Regions from separate parts of the Shewanella sp. Scap07 genome, predicted to be linked through region 2. Evidence: predicted binding sites of a transcription regulator. Region 2 holds the regulator's gene; the other holds the start of a gene.

Region 1 (9,760 bases), 700 kb from region 2:
CGCGCTGCAGATGGGTGTAGCCCGGCATAACCGCATCAAGTTCTCTGGCGGTTAAATCTAGCAGTGCTGCTTTGAGTTTTTGCAGTAACGCGAGTAGTTGAGCGCCTTCTTTTTTACACCACAGTTTTAAATCTGTCGCAACTTGGTCATTACGAGAGCGACCAGTATGGAGTTTTTTGCCTAAATCGCCCACTTTAGCGATCAGAGATTGCTCAACAAAACTATGAATATCTTCGGCACCAGAGGCGATGATGAGCTCTGGTTTATCGGCAACTTCGGTCAATAGCTCCTTGAGTGCAGCCTGTAATTCAGTGCACTCTGGCTGAGTTAATACTCCGACTTGCGTTATCGCGTCCGCCCACGCAATAGAGCCAACAATATCTTGCTCAATTAACCGATAGTCAACTGGAAGAGAGTCATTGAAAAGCTTAAACAATGCGCTGCTCTCTTGTGAAAATCTACCACCCCATAAGGCCATAATGTGCTCCTGAATTTGATAAAATAGAGGGGCGATACTCGCCCCTTCATTAACTCACTTATGAGTTGAGACTATTGATTGCTTAGCGCTCTAATACGGCTAGCTAAAGAATACAAACGGATAAAACCTTCAGCATCTTTCTGGTTGTATACATCATCTTCGCCAAATGTAGCGAACTCTTCCGAATACAGGCTGTTTGGTGAGCGCTTCTTAACCGCATGAGCTTGGCCCTTGTAAAGCTTAATGACCACTTCACCATTCACTAAGTCAGCCAAAGGCTTTGAGGCACCTAGTAGCGATTCACATAGCGGCGTAAACCAACGACCGTCATACACAAGATGAGCCATTTGCGCACCAATTTGCTCACGCCATTCACGACTGCTCTTATCCAGCACTAATTCTTCAATCGCACGCAATGCAGCAAACATCACCGTGCCACCTGGCGTTTCATAACAACCACGTGATTTCATACCCACTAAACGGTTTTCGGTAATATCAATCCGGCCCACACCATGCGCACCAGCAATCGCATTAAGTTGCATCAAAGCAGCGTATGGGCTTAATTGCTCACCATTAACCTGAGTGATTTGACCCTTCTCAACCGCTAAAGTCACGTATTCAGGAGCATCCGGTGCATCTTCTGGCGCAACTGTCATAGTCCACACGCCTTTTGTTGGCTCGTTCCATGGATCTTCTAGCTCGCCACCTTCGTGGGAAATATGCCACGCGTTGGCATCACGGCTGTAAATTTTAGTTGCAGACGCTGTGGTCTCGATATTACGCTCAGCAAGATAGTCCAGCAGGTCTTCACGGCTTACCATTTCCCATTCACGCCAAGGTGCAATCACTTTCAAATCTGGCGCCAATGCAGCAAAACAACCTTCAAAACGTACTTGGTCATTACCTTTACCGGTACAACCATGACATACGGCATCTGCACCCACTTTACGGGCAACTTCAACCTGAGCTTTGGCGATAATCGGTCTTGCCATTGAGGTACCGAGTAAATAAGTACCTTCATAAATCGCACCCGTCGCGATAGTTGGGTAAATGTAATCGGCCACCAACTCTTCTTTTAGGTCGACGATATAACACTCTGAAGCACCTGAAGCGATGGCTTTTTCATGTAGGCCTTCAAGCTCTTCATCACCTTGACCAACATCAGCACAGAAAGCGACAATTTCGCAATCATTATAGGTTTCTTTCAACCATGGGATGATTGCAGAGGTATCGAGGCCACCTGAGTATGCTAGTACTACTTTTTTAACTGATGTATTGGTTTGATTCGACATAACTATTTCCTAAAAATCTTTACTAAGAGCAACACAGCTCGATAACTTAAAATACTGTATGACTAATCAGCCAACAAAGTAACTAAAACGGCATTTTGTGCATGCATACGATTCTCAGCTTGATGCAGAATCAACGAACCTTCGCCGTCAACCACGTCAGCTGTCACTTCCACACCGCGATACGCCGGTAGGCAATGCATAAAGAAGTTTGCGCCAGCTTGCTGCATCAATTCGCTGTTAACCTGATACGGACCAAACTTGGCTTTAATGTCGGCTAAATCGGCATTGTCACCCATCGAAATCCAAGTGTCGGTATAAATGGCATCATGATTAGCAATATCATTAATGTCTGAACTCAGCACCAACTTACCGCCATGTTTCGCAGCCAACGCTTGTGCCTCAACAACAACTTGGCCATCAGGGAAATGCCCTTGAGGACAAATTACCGTCAGGTTGACACCTAAAATAGCAGCGCCGTACATCAAGCTGTGCGTCACATTATTGCCGTCGCCCACATAGGCTAGATTCACTTTAGATAAATCATCGAACTGTTCAGACAACGTGAGAAAGTCAGCTAACCCCTGGCATGGGTGATACATATCAGACAGTGCGTTGATCACGGGCACACTGCCATACTCTGCTAAACCTTCGATGGTCGAGTGAGCAAATGTACGCGCCACAATCGCGTCAGCCCAACATGAAATATTAGCGGCAAAATCAGAAACTGGCTCACGTTTACCCAATGCGCCATTTTGCTGGTCTAGGTATAAACAATGACCGCCAAGCTTATTAATACCAATGTCGAAGCTTACCCGAGTACGTAGTGATGGCTTTTCAAATAGCATCACCACACTTTTACCTGCTAGTGCATTTTGGTATTGCTTAGGGTTGGCTTTAATTTCTTTGGCTAAGCTCAATAGGTCAACTAATTGGGCTTGGCTTAAATCTTTTATCGAAAGTAAATGGTTCATCTTCTATCGCTCCCATGGTTAACAGAGTTAACCGTTTTCTGCTCTGTTAATCACTAAGGTAAAATTTGAGTACCAACACATTCACCTTGTGCTAGTAACATTAACTGTTCACTGTCTTTCCAAGAGGCTACTTGCACAGTCTGGCCTGTTGCTTGCGCCACATCGAACGCCGCTTGAACCTTTACTTTCATCCCTTTGGCAATCACGCCTTCTTGGGTAAGCTGTTCGGCTTGCTGCAAAGTTAACTGATTAACAAGCTCACCTTCTGCATTTAGTACGCCAGGCACATCTGAAAGTAGCACTAATTGACCACCCACAAGCTTAGCCAGCACGCTAGCGGCTTGATCGGCGTTAACATTTAATTGGGCACCATTAGCATCAATCGCAATTGAGCTAATAATTGGCATCCAAGATTGCTGTAGTAAGTAAGTCAATAGACTCGGATCGTTTGCACTGACCTCACCCACATAACCAAGACGTGGATCTTTGATTGTCGCTTTCACCATATTGGCATCTGCAAGGCTGAGTCCGACACTCGTTACGCCAGCTTTAGCCGCTGCCGCTTGTAGCATCTTATTTGCTGTTCCCGCCAACGCGCCTACAACAATAGGCATGTGCTCAGCAGGACTTACTCTAAGACCATCAAGCTTTTCGCTACTCATACCGTTAGCAGCCAATTGCTCATCGACCAAACACCCGCCGCCGTGAACTAAAATAAGTTGCGTGCCAGCCGCGATAATTTTGCCGGCTGTTGTCATCAACTGAGCCATGCCGGCTTCAGACTGTAATAACGCTCCACCGACCTTTAATACTAAAACTTGCTTCATTGCTGATATCTCACTCACGGTGCTAGTTGTTACGCGTATTTAAAATGAATCTTTATGCATTGGTGCGCTTGGCTTGCTGCACCTTTCATCAAATTATCTATGGCGCTACCAATGACCAAGTATTGATTGCTTTCATCAAACTTCCAGCCTAAATGGCAAAAAGCAGTATTGACCACATCATCAACTTTAGGGAATTGATTTTGTTTCACCGTCACAAGAGGCTTATCGTCATAAACACTATAGGCATCAATAATGTCAGTTGTTGTTGTGCCTGGCTTTAATTGCACAGTAATGGTAGCCAATATGCCGCGCTTAAAATTACCTAGGTGCGGAGTAAAGATAACCTCTTGACCTAAATGTGTCGCTATTTCAGGTTGATGCCTGTGACCTAGCACACCATATGGCGTTAAGCTCACTTCACAAAAGCTTGTGTGTAACTGTGCTTTACGTCCCGCTCCCGTCACACCACTAACGGCATTAATCACCGGCAGAGTCTCTGTCAGTAGGTGTGCAATTGGCTTTAATCCGGTTAATGATGCTGTAGGGTAGCAACCTGGTACCGCAACCATTTTGCTATCTGCAATCTGATCTGCATTCCACTCAGCAAGCCCATATACTGCTTGTGCAAGTGTTTTTGGGTGAGTATGTTCAAAACCATACCATTTAGGGTATTGGTCACTGTCGGCAAACCGGTAGGCGCCACTTAAATCAAATACCGCTAACCCCTGCTCATAAAACCAGGCTGCCAAATGTAAACTCACTGCGTGGTCGGTTGCTAAAACAACCGCATCGGCCTCATCAACAATAAGTGCCTTAGCCTCGTCAGTTAACGGTGATAAACAAGCAGAGATGTGGCTATATGCAGGATAAAGTTCAGCAAGAGGCTTGCCTTTATCAACACTATTTTCAGAAACATACAAGCCTTGAATGGTTAGCTGTTGGTCGGCTTGAATAAGAGAAGTAATTTGCGCTCCTGTGTAACCACTAGCGCCAATAATTGCTATGCTTTTCATCATCTAAATAATCTTCGTTTGAATTGAACGGGGTAAAAAAGAGGGGGCACAACTTAAGCCCTGGTAAAATACCAATAGTTGACAAGTTTATCGTCGCAGGAAGCCGTTACATATCGCCTTATTGTTAATATTTTGATGTGAATTATTCATTTTCTATCTCAATTTGGTGCTTTATTTAATGGTACTTGCTTTAGCTGTTTGCTAGACTACCACACAAAACTAATTATGCAATATATTTGAATATATATTTTTAGGTGCATCATGAAAAATTTACCTGATTTAAAAACCAGCTTTGCAGAACTCATTGCTACACCATCAATTAGCGCCTTAGAAAGTCAGTTGGATATGAGCAATCATGGAGTCGTGCAACTTTTGCATAATTGGTTTAGCGACTTAGGTTTTCAGTGTCAGTCAGATGTTGTTCCAGATACACGCGAAAAACATAACTTTGTGGCAACACTCGGTAGTGGAACGGGTGGACTACTATTGGCAGGACATACTGATACCGTGCCTTATGATGAAGGTCGCTGGCAACATGACCCATTTGCACTGACAGAGCAAAACAACAAATGGTATGGCTTAGGCACCTGCGATATGAAGGGCTTTTTTGCGCTTGTTGTCGAGGCGCTCAAAACTTTGCCATTGGATCAATTTAAACGGCCACTGTACATATTGGCCAGTGCGGATGAAGAAACCACAATGAATGGTGCCAAAGCATTCGCTAAAGCTAAATCTATTGCGCCGGACTATGCCATTATTGGTGAACCCACCGGTCTTAAGCCGGTATATATGCATAAAGGCCATTTAGCACAGGGCATTCGCGTTACAGGTCGCAGTGGCCATTCCTCGGATCCAGCAAATGGCCTAAATGCGATTGAAATTATGCACCAGGTTATTGGCCAACTGCTTAAACTCAAACAGCACCTCGCCGATAATTATTTGGAAAATGCCTTTAGTGTGCCGTACCCAACCATGAACTTAGGCCATGTTCACGGTGGTGATGCCGCTAATCGCATATGCGGATGTTGTGACTTACACTTAGATATACGGCCACTACCTGGTTTAGCGATTGAAGAGCTAGAGCAACTCATCATTCAATATTTGGCACCGGTAAACAGCCAATACCCTGGTGCGATAAATGTCGCCCAGTTGTACCCGCCATCGGAACCTTTTGCGGGCAGCAAAGATAATAGCTGGAGCCAGTTGGTCGCTAAGCTGAGCGAGCAACAACCAGAAGTTGTCAACTATGCTACGGAAGCACCGTATATTAATCAGCTAGGCTGTCAAACACTGGTGTTAGGCCCCGGTAGCATCGCCCAGGCACATCAACCGGATGAATTTATCGATACCTTATATCTAGATAAAACTGTCGCATTGCTTAAACAGCTAATTTACCAAGCGTGCATTAAATAAATCTAACAAGAAGCGGTAATTTTTAGCAGATAGTGCAATACAAATGATTTGGCGCAAAGACGATCAGTATTTTGCGCTGGCTTATATTGACCCATTCGAGGTACGCTGGGTATTGTGATTGATTAACCTTGTTTTATGGAGCATGTATGGCTGATATGTACGCATCACTAAAGTCTAATGTCAGTACTTTAGGGCAAATTTTAGGTGATACGATTCGCAATGACCTAGATGATGCATTCTTAGATAAAATTGAACAAATTCGCCACCTTGCCAAAAGCTCACGCCAAGGTGACAGTGCAGCAAGAGAAGAGATGCTAACACTGCTCACGGCCTTACCCGATGATGAGCTCGTACCTTTTGCAAAAGCCTTCAACCAATTCTTGAATCTCGCCAATATCGCTGAGCAATTTCATACCATCAGCCGCAATTGTGATGAGCTAGTATGCGTGCCCGACCCCGTGGAGCAACTACTTGGGCGTATGCTAAGTGGCAAGGTCGACCAGCAACAGGTACTTTCTTGCTTAGAAAGTTTAGATATCGACTTGGTGTTAACCGCGCACCCCACAGAAATTTCACGCCGCACACTCATTCAAAAGTACTCAGCCATTGTTGATTGCTTAGCCACCCTCGAGAACGGCCAACTGAGTGAGCGCGAAAAGAAACAGCAGCATTTACGTTTGCGCCAGCTGATAGCACAAATATGGCATACCAATGAAATTCGTAATGAACGACCCACTCCGGTTGATGAAGCTCGTTGGGGACTCAGCACCATTGAAGTGTCGTTGTGGCAAGCCATTCCAGACTTTCTACGTCAGCTCAACGAGCAGGTAGAAGAGCGTACTGGCAAGCAAATTCCAACCGATATTGCACCGGTACGATTTTCTAGCTGGATGGGCGGTGACCGCGACGGTAACCCTTTTGTTACCGCAAAAGTGACCGAAGAAGTCCTGCTGAGAAATAGACACACTGCTGCGCGTCTGTATCTTAAAGATATCGTTAACTTAGTTAATGAGTTATCAATGGAAGAAGCAAGCGATGAGCTATTAGCCCAAACCGGACCTAGCCATGAGCCTTATCGCATTATTTTGCGAGAGTTAAGGCAGAAGCTTCGCAACACTATCGATTACCTGAATGCGCGGTTAGAAGGTCATCAGCCTGAGGTTGCTCGGGATTCAATTGTATGGTGCAAAGAAGATCTAAAAACACCTTTAGACATTATTTATCAGAGCTTATCTGACAAAGGTATGTCTTTAATCGCTAACGGACTGCTACTCGACATGCATCGCCGAATCGCCTGTTTTGGCATTCACATGCTGAAGCTGGACATCCGTCAAGATGCTGAGCGCCACGCTAATGTCATTGCCGAGCTGACACGTTATTTGGGCTTAGGCGATTACAACCATTGGGATGAGCAAGAAAAGCAAGCATTCTTATTGCGCGAGCTAACCGGTAAACGACCACTGATCCCTTCAAACTGGTCGCCAAGCGACGATGTCGCCGAAGTACTCAATACTTGCAAACTTGTCGCTAGCCAACCAGCACAAGCGCTAGGATCTTACGTCATCTCTATGGCGAGCAAACCATCAGATGTGTTAGCAGTATTACTACTGTTAAAAGAGTCTAATTGCCCGCATCCAATGCGCGTGGTTCCACTATTCGAAACTTTAGACGATCTTAACAATGCCGCAGATTGTATTAGTGCGTTATTGAAGATTGATTGGTATCGCGGTTATAGCAAAGGCACTCAAGAAGTCATGATTGGTTATTCTGACTCTGCTAAAGATGCCGGGGTAATGGCGGCAGCATGGGCACAATACCGCGCACAAGAGCAGTTAGTCGAAATATGCCAGCAAGCCGATATAAAGCTGACTTTATTCCATGGTCGTGGCGGCACCATTGGCCGAGGTGGCGGACCAGCTCACCAAGCAATTCTATCGCAACCGCCGGGTTCTGTGGATGGGCGTATTCGCGTTACCGAACAAGGTGAGATGATCCGCTTTAAGTTTGGCCTGCCCAAACTGGCGGTACAAAGTCTGGCGCTGTATACCTCAGCGGTTATGGAAGCAACACTGCTACCACCACCCGTGCCAAAGCCAGCTTGGCGCGACACTATGCAGCAGTTAGCTGATGAATCTGTTGAGGCCTATCGTAGTATCGTCCGTGGCGAGCCTGATTTTGTTGCCTACTTTAGAGCGGCAACGCCAGAGGTTGAACTTGGTAAATTGCCACTAGGCAGCCGCCCAGCTAAACGCCGTATAGACGGAGGCATTGAAAGCTTACGAGCAATTCCATGGATCTTTGCATGGTCACAAAACCGACTCATGTTGCCAGCCTGGCTAGGTGCAGGAGAAGCATTACAGTCAGTAGCTAGCCAAGGCAAAATGCCGTTACTGCAAGAGATGGCCAGCCAATGGCCATTCTTTGAAACCAGAATATCAATGCTAGAGATGGTGTATGCCAAAGCTGAACCCAATTTGGCTAAATACTACGAAACCTGCTTAGTAGACCCTAGCCTACATCACTTGGGAGATGCCCTGCGCGAACGTATGGCAACCGGCATTGATGCAGTACTGCAGCTCACCCAGGCTGAAGCCCTCATGTCTCACACGCCTTGGAACCGGGAATCGGTAGAGTTACGTAATCCGTACATCGACCCATTAAACTTCTTGCAGGCCGAGTTACTTGCCCGTACACGTAAAGACCAAGGCCATACCAAAGACATTGAACTGGCATTAATGCTCACCATTGCTGGTGTCGCTGCTGGTATGAGAAATACTGGATGATCAGCCTCAAATCAGCGCCCCTAATACTCGCAACGCTGCTATTGACTGGCTGTGTCAGTCAATACAGCATTTCTGAGCGAGAGTTAGAAGGTTACCTATCAGACGAGATTCATTTTGAGGTCAAACAAGGCAATCAGTTTTTTGGCATAGAACTGACCATTGCTGAGATTGACGTCAACTTGGGTGATAAACCTGAGATTATGGCAGTGACAGCGCACAGTTTAGTGAAAGTGCGTAACCCGATTATGCCGATCAAAGCTGAAGTCACCACAACCTTTGAAGCTAAACCTTGGTATGACCCAGATAAACATGCGGTGTACCTTAAAGATCTCAGCCTCACTAAGGTCGAATCGACACCGGATGATATAGAAAAGGCGATTAATCCCGTCGCACCCCAGATGATGGGGTTTGTACGTCACTTTTTGGAGACTCAGCCAGTCTACGTACTTGATACCCAAGATGGTAATCAAGCCTTACTTGCTGAAATGACTAAACGGATTGAAGTCGTCCCTGGAAAACTCAAGCTGATCTTTAATGAGTAACCTAGCCACTGTAAACATCAGTGCATAGTTTTAATTCAATCAAAAAGCGGCCGCTAATCTGGCCGCTTTTCGCTTTTATCCGCTTGCTACTGCCTGTTAACAATCACCCACTGTCATTCAACGTCTTGGGCTACTTAGCAAATCGCTTAGCTGAAGGATAGTCAACAATGACAGCTTGCTGAGCCAGCTCTCGCCTGAGCATATCGTAAGCCACTGCGGTGCTCATACTACGCACTAAGTCTCGAGAGCGACTTGGGAACTTCAACATCTGACTATACACTGCGCTTTTAGTCGCCAACGCTATAGCAACAGTACCCACTGGCTTTGCATCGCTGCCTCCTTCAGGGCCGGCAATTCCACTCGTTGCTAGAGCGAAATCACTGCCTAATATATTGCGGGCACCTGAGGCCATCTGCTCAACAACAGCGATAGATACAGCGC
Region 2 (9,760 bases):
CAGCGGGCAATACCCACATTTAAATGGCCTTTGACCATATCTGAAATGGCATTGATCATCGGAAAACCAGGAACCAGCATGAGTACACTGGCCGCCATAGGCAATTTAGGCGTTGCTGTTAGCTCAAAGTGATAACCTAATTGGGCGATACCTACGGTAATAAAGGCTGTCACCGCAAAATTAACGAGTAAATTAAAATGATGCTTTGCTATCTGCAACCGTACCAGCATACCGACAGAGCTGGCTAAAAAAGTGAGTACGCTAGCTGCTAAATCCCCACCAAACAGATGACAAAAGCTTGCGCAAGAAAGGCCAATCATGGGAATCAGGTAACGCTTAGGGTAGCTTCTCGGCTCTATCCTATTAACTCGCTTGCGCACCTCAGCCAGACCATACAAGCCTTTCTCTGTCAGCAAACAGATTCGTTGTAACTCGCAAATAATGGTCATATTGATCCCATGTTCGCGAATACGTCTTGTGGTGGTAATGCACCGCCCATGAACTAGGCTAGTTAAAACAAGGGAGTTTGACGAGATAGACAGTTCGACACTGGCCAGTCCCAGTGCCGCACCTAGACGCTGACTCATCTCTTCAACGAGTTCTGACTCAGCACCGTAGGCAAGCAGGAGTTGCGCAACCCGCACAACTTGGCGGGTTATATCATTTTGAGTATCAGCGTACACAGAGCCCTCTATGGAGCTGATACGCTGACAATACTTTATCTTTGGTAGATAATCTCAACATCGTAGTCGTCATCGTCGAAGTCATCATCATCCATGTCATCTTCGTACTCTTCGTTGATAGAGTCTTGATGGTAATTATCCCACTTAAACTCAACTTCAGCATCTGCATCAACGGCTTCTTCTTCGGGCAACGACTCAATAAAATCGACCAACTTAAGTGTTAGCGGCTCAGTGCCTTCACGATTATAAGCAGAGATAGTATAAACATCGCCTTGCCAATCGAGCTCTTTCACTATGCGCTCAACCCGCTCCTGCAACTCTTCTTCTAGCAATAGATCGGTTTTATTGAAAACTAACCAACGCGGCTTGCTCGCCAGCTTTGGTGAGTGCTTTTCCAGTTCGCCTACAATGGCGCGAGCAGCATCAACCGGATCGCTACCATCAATTGGATCGATATCCAAAATATGCAGCAGCACACGACAGCGCTCTAGGTGTTTAAGGAAGCGAATACCAAGACCGGCACCTTCAGCAGCACCTTCAATAAGCCCAGGGATGTCAGCAATAACAAAGCTTTGCCCATGGCGCGGGGTCACAACCCCCAAATTAGGAACCAATGTGGTAAACGGGTAGTCAGCAACTTTAGGCTTAGCTCTGGATACGGCGCGAATGAAGGTTGATTTACCTGCATTTGGCATCCCAAGTAAACCAACATCAGCTAGCAACATCAATTCAAGCTTAAGACTGCGAACCTCACCCGGTGTGCCGAGTGTTTTTTGGCGAGGAGCACGATTGGTACTACTTTTGAAACGAGTGTTACCTAAACCGTGGAAGCCGCCCTTGGCCACTAACAATTTTTGACCGTGAGTGGTTAAGTCACCTAATGACTCAGCAGTTTCTTCATCGACAGCTCGGGTACCAACTGGCACTTTTAGAATCAAGTCTTCGCCACCGTGACCGGTACAATCTCTGCCGCGGCCATTATTACCACGCTCAGCGCGATGAAAGCGTTCAAAACGGTAATCAATTAGCGTATTGAGGTTTTCATCTGCTTGCAGGTATACACTGCCGCCATCGCCACCATCACCGCCATCTGGACCACCATCTGGAACATATTTTTCGCGCCTAAAACTGACACAACCACTACCGCCATCACCAGCTTCAACTCTGATAACCGCTTCATCGACAAACTTCATAACCACTCCTGACACCACAGAATAGAGAAATTATATCTGCTATCTATTCGGGTCGCCAAAAAAACAATGTTCTTTACACTGCTGGATAGTCAGTTGCTACTCAGCAGTCACATTCAACGTCGCCAATTAAATTGCTACATTGATTTTTACTCTCTACAAAAACAATAAAGCCCCGCCAAAGGCAGGGCTCTATTTAAATCTTTGCTTGCGCTCAGATTAAGATTCGATGCTAATGAACTTACGGTTCTTAGGACCTTTAACTTCGAACTTAACTTTACCGTCAGTCAAAGCGAATAGAGTATGGTCACGACCAATACCTACGTTTACACCAGCGTGGAATTTAGTACCACGTTGACGAACAATGATGTTACCAGCAAGAACTGATTCACCACCGAAACGCTTTACACCAAGACGTTTGCTTTCTGAATCGCGGCCGTTACGAGTAGAACCGCCAGCTTTTTTATGTGCCATGAGTTAGACTCCTAATTAAGCGTTGATAGCTGTAATTTTAACTTCGGTGAACCACTGACGGTGGCCCATTTTCTTTTCGTGGTGCTTACGACGGTTAAACTTCTGAATAGTTACCTTCTCACCACGACCGTGGTTGATAACTTCAGCGATAACCTTACCACCTTCAACTAAAGGTGCACCAACGTGTACAGTTTCACCATCAGCAACCAATAATACTTGGTCAAATTCGATAGTTTCACCTGTAGCAACTTCTAATTTTTCTAGACGTACAGTATGGCCTGCAGCAACACGGTGTTGCTTACCACCACTTTGAAAAACAGCGTACATAGCTATTTTACTCCGATATTTCTAACACGCAGACTTTTTTATTAGGCTGGGTGCTATAAAAGCTTTAATGACAATGGTCGCGGAGTTTACGCTAACTAGACCAAGCTGACAAGTCCTAATTCACTTTGATCAAAAAAAGATCGGAATTACTCTCACAATGGCTCACTAATACTGTCTTACAGCGTATTTTTAGGTAGAATCGCAATATTATAACATTTTTGCATTAAATTGGATGCGCCCTTTTTAAGTATCCTAACGGTAGAGCCTAAATATGGATTTGAACGCCATTCGTCAGTTAGCTGACCACGACATGAAAAATGTCGACCAGCTAATCTATAAACAACTCGAGTCTGATGTAGCCTTAATTAACCAGTTAGGTTTCTACATTATCAATGGTGGCGGCAAACGCATGCGTCCGCTGCTATCAATATTAGCGGCACGTGCCATTGACTACCAAGGTGAAGCCCACCTTAAATTAGCAGCCATCATTGAATTCATTCATACCGCGTCCTTGCTGCATGATGATGTCGTTGATGAGTCTATGCTACGCCGAGGACGTGAAACCGCCAATGCCCTATTTGGCAATAGTGCGAGCGTGTTGGTTGGGGACTTTCTTTATACTCGCTCGTTCCAGATGATGACAGAGTTAGGCAGCATGCAAGTACTAGAAGTTCTAGCAGATGCAACTAACATCTTGGCAGAGGGTGAGGTACTACAGTTGATGAACTGTAATGACCCCGATACCACCGAAGAAAGTTACATGCGTGTCATTTACTGCAAGACCGCCAAGCTATTTGAAGCTGCAACACGCCTAGCAGGGGTGCTTGCTGACAGTCCAATAGAGATTCAAACCGCACTTGCTGACTATGGCAAATACCTCGGCACCGCCTTCCAGCTCACCGATGACTTACTCGATTACACCGCAGATACTGAAGAGCTTGGCAAAAACATCGGTGATGACCTTGCCGAAGGAAAGCCAACACTGCCGCTGATTTATGCCATCGCAAATGGCACCGAATCGCAAAGCGCAATGATCCGCGAAGCGATTGAGAAAGGTGACGGTACTGAGCATATCGAAACCATTATGGCAGCTTTGCATAGTTGCGGGGCGCTGGCATATACCGAGAAACGTGCGCTAGAAGAATCTGACAAAGCCATAGCGGCACTTTCTCCCCTACCAGACAGTGAGTACAAGCAAGCGCTGATCTCTTTAGCTGAAATCGCAGCAGCGCGCAGCCACTAAAAGTCGCAAGCTTAATACCAAGCAAACAAAAAAGGAGCCATTAGGCTCCTTTTTTTGTTTTGCTAACGATTTACTTAACGAAATCGATACCTAAGGTAATGTCAGCTTTTAGGGTATCTAGCATTGCATCACGAGCATTAGCTTCAAACGCACTCGTTTCACCGTAAGCTAGTACCTGCTCAACACCATTTTTGCCAAGCAATACTGGTTGCGCAAAAAACTCTGCGTGCTCACTGCCACCATCGACATAGGCACACTCAACCACGTTGGCTTCACCTTGAAGACCACGCACTAGCGACAAACCAAAGCGGCATGCTGCTTGGCCCATTGACAGTGTAGCACTACCGCCACCGGCTTTAGCTTCAACCACTTCGGTACCCGCATTCTGAATGCGTGTCGTTAATGCAGCGACTTCTTCATCACTAAAGCTCACACCTTCAATTTGAGAAAGTAGAGGTAAGATAGTCACACCGCTGTGGCCGCCAATCACATTGACATTCACGTCAGCAACATTCAGGCCTTTGGCTTCTGCAACGAAAGTTTCAGAACGGATAACATCCAGTGTAGTCACACCGAACAAACGATTTTTGTCATAAACACCTGCCGCTTTCAATACTTCAGCTGCAATCGCTACCGTGGTGTTAACAGGGTTAGTAATAATACCAATCAATGCTTTTGGACAAGCAGCAGCACATTTTTCAACTAGGTTTCTAACAATACCTGCATTGATATTGAATAGATCTGAGCGGTCCATACCTGGCTTACGTGCTACACCAGCAGAGATAAGAACAACATCAGCGCCTTCTAACGCAGGTGTTGGGTCTTCACCAGCAAAACCTTTAACTTCAACATCAGTTGGGATGTGGCTAAGGTCAACGGCGACACCAGGGGTAACAGGTGCGATATCATATAGGGACAGTTTTGAACCGGCAGGCAGCTGAGTTTTCAGAAGTAGGGCTAAAGCCTGGCCAATACCACCAGCGGCACCAAGTACAGCAACTTTCATAGTTATCTCCGTTATTTCTTGGATATTTGTGATGTAGATCGTATTTGTTGATGGCGCAACATTACTGGAATCACAAACAAAATTCAATTATCCCTTAGTCGTGCAACTGACATTTTCGCCATATGTTATTGCCACAAGCAGCCCACATTAGTATTTTTACTCCAGAAAATGATACAAATTGTCACACACAGCCAATTCTCTAACTCTACAAAAGTCATCATATTGAATTTTTATTCAACCAATTCGAGTAATTGTTGACAAAAAAGTCAAAGATATTCAAAATGAGCGAGATTTTTGAATAAAGAATAAAAATACTATGCAAGCAAGTAAAAATCAGGATGAATTAGTTAAAACGTTTAAGGCGATTCTCAAAGAGGAGCGATTTGGCTCCCAAAGTGAGATTGTCAATGCGCTACAAAATGAAGGTTATAATAATATTAACCAATCTAAAGTGTCGCGCATGTTAAGCAAGTTCGGCGCAGTCAGGACGCGTAATGCCAAGCAAGAGATGGTGTATTGCTTGCCTGCTGAATTAGGTGTGCCTACTGCTGGTAGCCCATTAAAAAACTTGGTATTAGATGTTGACCACAATCAAAGCATGATCGTGGTACGTACGAGCCCAGGCGCTGCACAATTAATCGCTCGACTGCTCGATTCAATCGGTAAACCAGAAGGAATTTTAGGCACGATTGCCGGTGATGACACCATCTTTATCTGTCCATCAAATATCCAGCAAATCGACAAAACGCTAGAAACGGTTAAATCATTATTCAACTACGCTGACTAAACAACAACCGAGTTAGCACAGTTAACCCCATTAGAAAGAAGCGTAAATACGCTTCTTTTTTTTATCCCGGCAAAATGACGCATACAATATATTGAATCATGTAAACATTCGTGAGACGCTAAATAGCCAAAGTCAAAGCCGTTTTTGGGCTAAGGATGTATCGATGACAAGTAAAATAATTAATATCAATGACGTCTGTTGGGAGTCTTGGCAGCACACCGATCAATATGCCAGCGCACAAAAGCATATCGGCGACGCCGCTGGTTGCGAAAAAATTGGGGTCACAATGGAGAAGCTTGCGCCAGGTAAAACTTCCTCAGTGGCTCACTACCATACCAAAGAAGAGGAACATATTTACGCTATTGAGGGGCAGGCTACACTGCTTATCGACGGTGAACCGCAACTGTTTAAGAAAGGCGACTACATTTGCTTTAAAGCAAACAGCGCTATCGCCCATACACTAAGAAATGACTATGACAGCGAGTTTATCTTCTTAGTAATAGGCAATCGCGATCAGCATGATGTGGTGGTTTATCCCGACAATAATAAAGTGCAAGTCCGCAGCATCGACGAAATTTATGCCAAGCGTCCCACTAACTATTGGGACAGTGATGAGGCATAAAAAAACGCACCTTAAGGTGCGTTTTTTGTGTTTATTGGCTAGCGCTTTCTAAAAAGTCGAGTGATGGGCAGAAAAAGGAAGAACCAGTCAACGCTTGAGTAAAGTGCATTAAATGATCATGGTTTCCTTCACCATCCCCGTGTACCATGCTATGCAGCATTTTTTCAAAGTTGCTGGCATTGTGGCACATAGAAATAAACATCAAACCTTGCTCTTTAACAGAGCCATAAGGCATGCTCTGGCGCAAAATCTCCAATGAATTACCTTGCTCGTCCTTCAGGTTAACCCGCTTAATATGGCTGGTTAATGGCTTATCAGCACTGGCGTATTCAATATTGTCTTGCTTAGTGCGACCGATGATATCTTCTTGCTTTTTAACCGGAAGGCGATTCCATTTACTCAGGTTGTGGGCAAACTTCTGCACATGGATGTAGCTGCCACCTTTAAATGTTGGATCGTTATCTCCGACTAACGCGGTCGTTTGACGCCCATGCCCCTTAGGGTTTTCTGTGCCATCAACAAAGCCAGTAAGATCGCGGTTTTCCAAAAAGCGGAAACCACGCTCTTCATCGACTAACTCGACCAGGCCTTCGAACATCTGACACACTTCATTTGCCACTAAGTGCAAGATGTCAAAGCGATCGCAACGAACGTGCACAAACAGGTCATATTCAAGTGCAGGTGCATCACGGTTATCAACATGCATTGCTGGGAAAGGTTTAAGCTCTAGCGGACGCTGTTGCGGGTAAAGACTATCCCAATAATTTGCCCCTATGGCCACAAAACCATTGAAAGCACTATCGGCATACTGATCTGCCAATTCATGGATATACTGGGCTACATTAGCGACACAAGGACGAAGTTGAGATTCAACATTGTCCTCGGCATTAAACATCAAATAAACGCTGTGTAGGTTCCCTTCTGCACAAATACCTATTTGTTCTCGTGGCATAGCCTGGTTGTCCATCAATTCTCACCTTATGTCTGTCTCATTTTCGGCCATATTATGCGAAACTTTAGCGATTAATAGTATTAACCTAAGCACAAAACTAGCAACTGAAACATCAACTAATCATTAAGATTACCTTTTTTTAATCATTGCAACCAGTCCAATACAATGCTGACCGTCCAAAGCGCAAGATTAGAGTCGATTTTGTTGTTAAAACAATACCAATTGATGACTCGGTGCTGATAGCTGTACCCGCTGCCCAGGTGTCAATTGCAACAACTGGCTTTTAACTTCATAAAACTGTTCAGCTAACTGGACTTGATAATGACAAATATTGCCTAAAAAGCGACGCTCAACAATGACACCTTTACCACACTCGTCAGCTGCGATTTCAATCTGCTGCGGCCGCAGTAATACCATGCCTTCGTAATTAACCGGTTGGCGTAACACTTTGGTGCTGGTCAACAAGCCTAATGGCGTGTTCACTTGATAATCATCTGATACCGACGCTGGTATGTAATTACCGCTACCCAAAAAGTCCGCCACATAACGATCGCACGGATCTGAATACAGCTCCTCAGCAGTCCCATACTGAACGATCGCCCCATCTTTAAATAAAGCTAACTTATCGGCAAAAACAAACGCTTCATCTTTACTGTGGGTAACAAAAATGGCACTGACGCCGCGTGATTTTAGAATTTGACGGATCTCTAACATCATTTCACTACGCACCTTGGCATCAATGTTTGAGAAAGGCTCATCTAACAATAAGAGTTCAGGCTCATAGGCTAATGAGCGTGCAATCGATACACGCTGCTGCTGACCGCCAGATAGTTCATGGGGGTAGCGCTGAGCAAGTCCTTCTAACTTCACTAAACTGAGCATCTCATCGAGGCGAGCTTGGCGTGCGGCATTATCTAATCCTTTGACACCAAAAAGCACGTTGTCAGCCACAGTGAGGTGCGGAAACAGTGCATAGTCTTGAAAAATCATTCCGATGCCACGTTGTTCGCTGGGTCGATGTTCGCTTGGCGATGAGACCAACTCACCATTGATATGTATCTCGCCGGCAGAAACCGCCTGCAAGCCCGCTATCGCACGTAGTAAGGTGGTTTTGCCGCATCCACTGGGGCCTAACAGTGCAGCAATCTCACCCTTTTCTACTTGCAAAGATAACTCTGTCAGCACTCTCTGGCTTTGATAATCGCTTGATACCTTATTAATAGTCAGTGTCGACATAATTTAATGTTGCTCCAAAGAACGGTTGAGATAGATAAGCGGTATGAGACCCACCAATACAATGACGATAGCAGCTAATGCGCCATGTTCAAGTTGCTCGTCAGACACAAACTGGAACACATAAGTGGCGAGATTTTCAAAGCCAACCGGGCGCAACAACAAGGCTGCAGGAAGCTCTTTCATGCACTCAATAAACACTAATAATAACCCAGCAAAAACCCCCTTTCGCAGCAATGGCAGATGAACACGCCACATCAGCATTCTAGGTTTCATCCCCATGGTTATGGCCGCCATATCTAAAGATGGACTCACACGTTTATAGCTGTTCTCAATACTGCCGATAGCTATCGCACTAAAGCGAATACAAAAAGCCGCTATCAAGGCAAACACGCTACCACTTAAGATAAGCCCAGGGCCTCGCTGGTCAAAGTAAGCGTAAATATCATTGATAGCAAAATCTGCATAGGTCAAGGGAACTAAGATACCAATAGCGAGCACCGTGCCAGGCAACGCGTAGCCCGTAGAAGCTAAGCGTGACGGTAACAAATCTTGTTTTCTAGGGCTGCAGCGACGAACAAACATCAGCAGTAACCCCAATGCCACAGTCAGTACGCTGACAATCGCGGCGATATAAAAACTATTCCAACTGTACTGTAGAAACTGACTGTGCCAACTCTGGTCAAAATAGTTTATGGCGTACTGCAACAAAATGATAAACGGTAACAAGAAGGAAAATGTCAGTAGCAGTCCGCAATAGGCGGTTGCCAAAGCCCCTTTTATGCCCTTCAGTTCGTATAGGTCGGCGCGATTAATTTCAGTCTGCTTTTGAAACAGCTTTTGCTTACGTCGAGCAAAGCGCTCGAAACCAATCATAGAAAATACCACTAACAACATAATGGCAGACAACTTAGCTGCAGCTGCTAAGCTACCGTAGCCGAGCCAAGTATCATAAACGGCTGTAGTCAACGTTGGCACCGCAAAGTAGCTTACAGTGGCAAAATCTGCCACGGTTTCCATTGCAACTAATGACGCCCCTACCGCTAATGCCGGACGAGCCATTGGTAAACTCAAACGCCAAAAACTGCGCCAAGGGCCACACCCCATCACTCTCGATGCATGCTGCAAACTGGAAGACTGTTCCATGAATGCGGTTCGTGCCAACAAATAAATATAGGGAAACAACACCAATGCCAGCATCACTGAAGCGCCGCCTAAAGAGCGGACTTCAGGGAAGTAGTAG

Evidence for each region. The regulator ArgR, encoded in region 2, controls arginine synthesis, uptake and breakdown. The targets are predictions, from matches to a motif close to ANTGAATANNTATTCANT.
Region 1: argC (N-acetyl-gamma-glutamyl-phosphate reductase) is a predicted target of ArgR. The motif match lies at 4,817-4,834, and genes of this name have one in related genera.

Annotation. Positions count from the first base shown of each region.
Region 1 covers NZ_CP041329.1:304,345-314,104, reverse strand. The annotation lists gene argH (argininosuccinate lyase) at 1-478, opposite strand, end outside; gene FLM48_RS01620 (argininosuccinate synthase) at 550-1,770, opposite strand; gene FLM48_RS01615 (ornithine carbamoyltransferase) at 1,833-2,741, opposite strand; gene argB (acetylglutamate kinase) at 2,795-3,577, opposite strand; gene argC (N-acetyl-gamma-glutamyl-phosphate reductase) at 3,598-4,581, opposite strand; gene argE (acetylornithine deacetylase) at 4,843-5,994, shown strand; gene ppc (phosphoenolpyruvate carboxylase) at 6,141-8,777, shown strand; gene FLM48_RS01590 (DUF1439 domain-containing protein) at 8,774-9,319, shown strand; gene FLM48_RS01585 (CinA family nicotinamide mononucleotide deamidase-related protein) at 9,450-9,760, opposite strand, start outside.
Region 2 covers NZ_CP041329.1:1,000,357-1,010,116, reverse strand. The annotation lists gene FLM48_RS04380 (threonine/serine exporter family protein) at 1-683, opposite strand, end outside; gene cgtA (Obg family GTPase CgtA) at 719-1,876, opposite strand; gene rpmA (50S ribosomal protein L27) at 2,093-2,347, opposite strand; gene rplU (50S ribosomal protein L21) at 2,363-2,674, opposite strand; gene ispB (octaprenyl diphosphate synthase) at 2,946-3,917, shown strand; gene mdh (malate dehydrogenase) at 3,988-4,923, opposite strand; gene argR (transcriptional regulator ArgR) at 5,240-5,710, shown strand; gene FLM48_RS04345 (cupin domain-containing protein) at 5,874-6,332, shown strand; gene FLM48_RS04340 (Dyp-type peroxidase) at 6,364-7,299, opposite strand; gene FLM48_RS04335 (ABC transporter ATP-binding protein) at 7,492-8,520, opposite strand; gene FLM48_RS04330 (iron ABC transporter permease) at 8,524-9,760, opposite strand, start outside.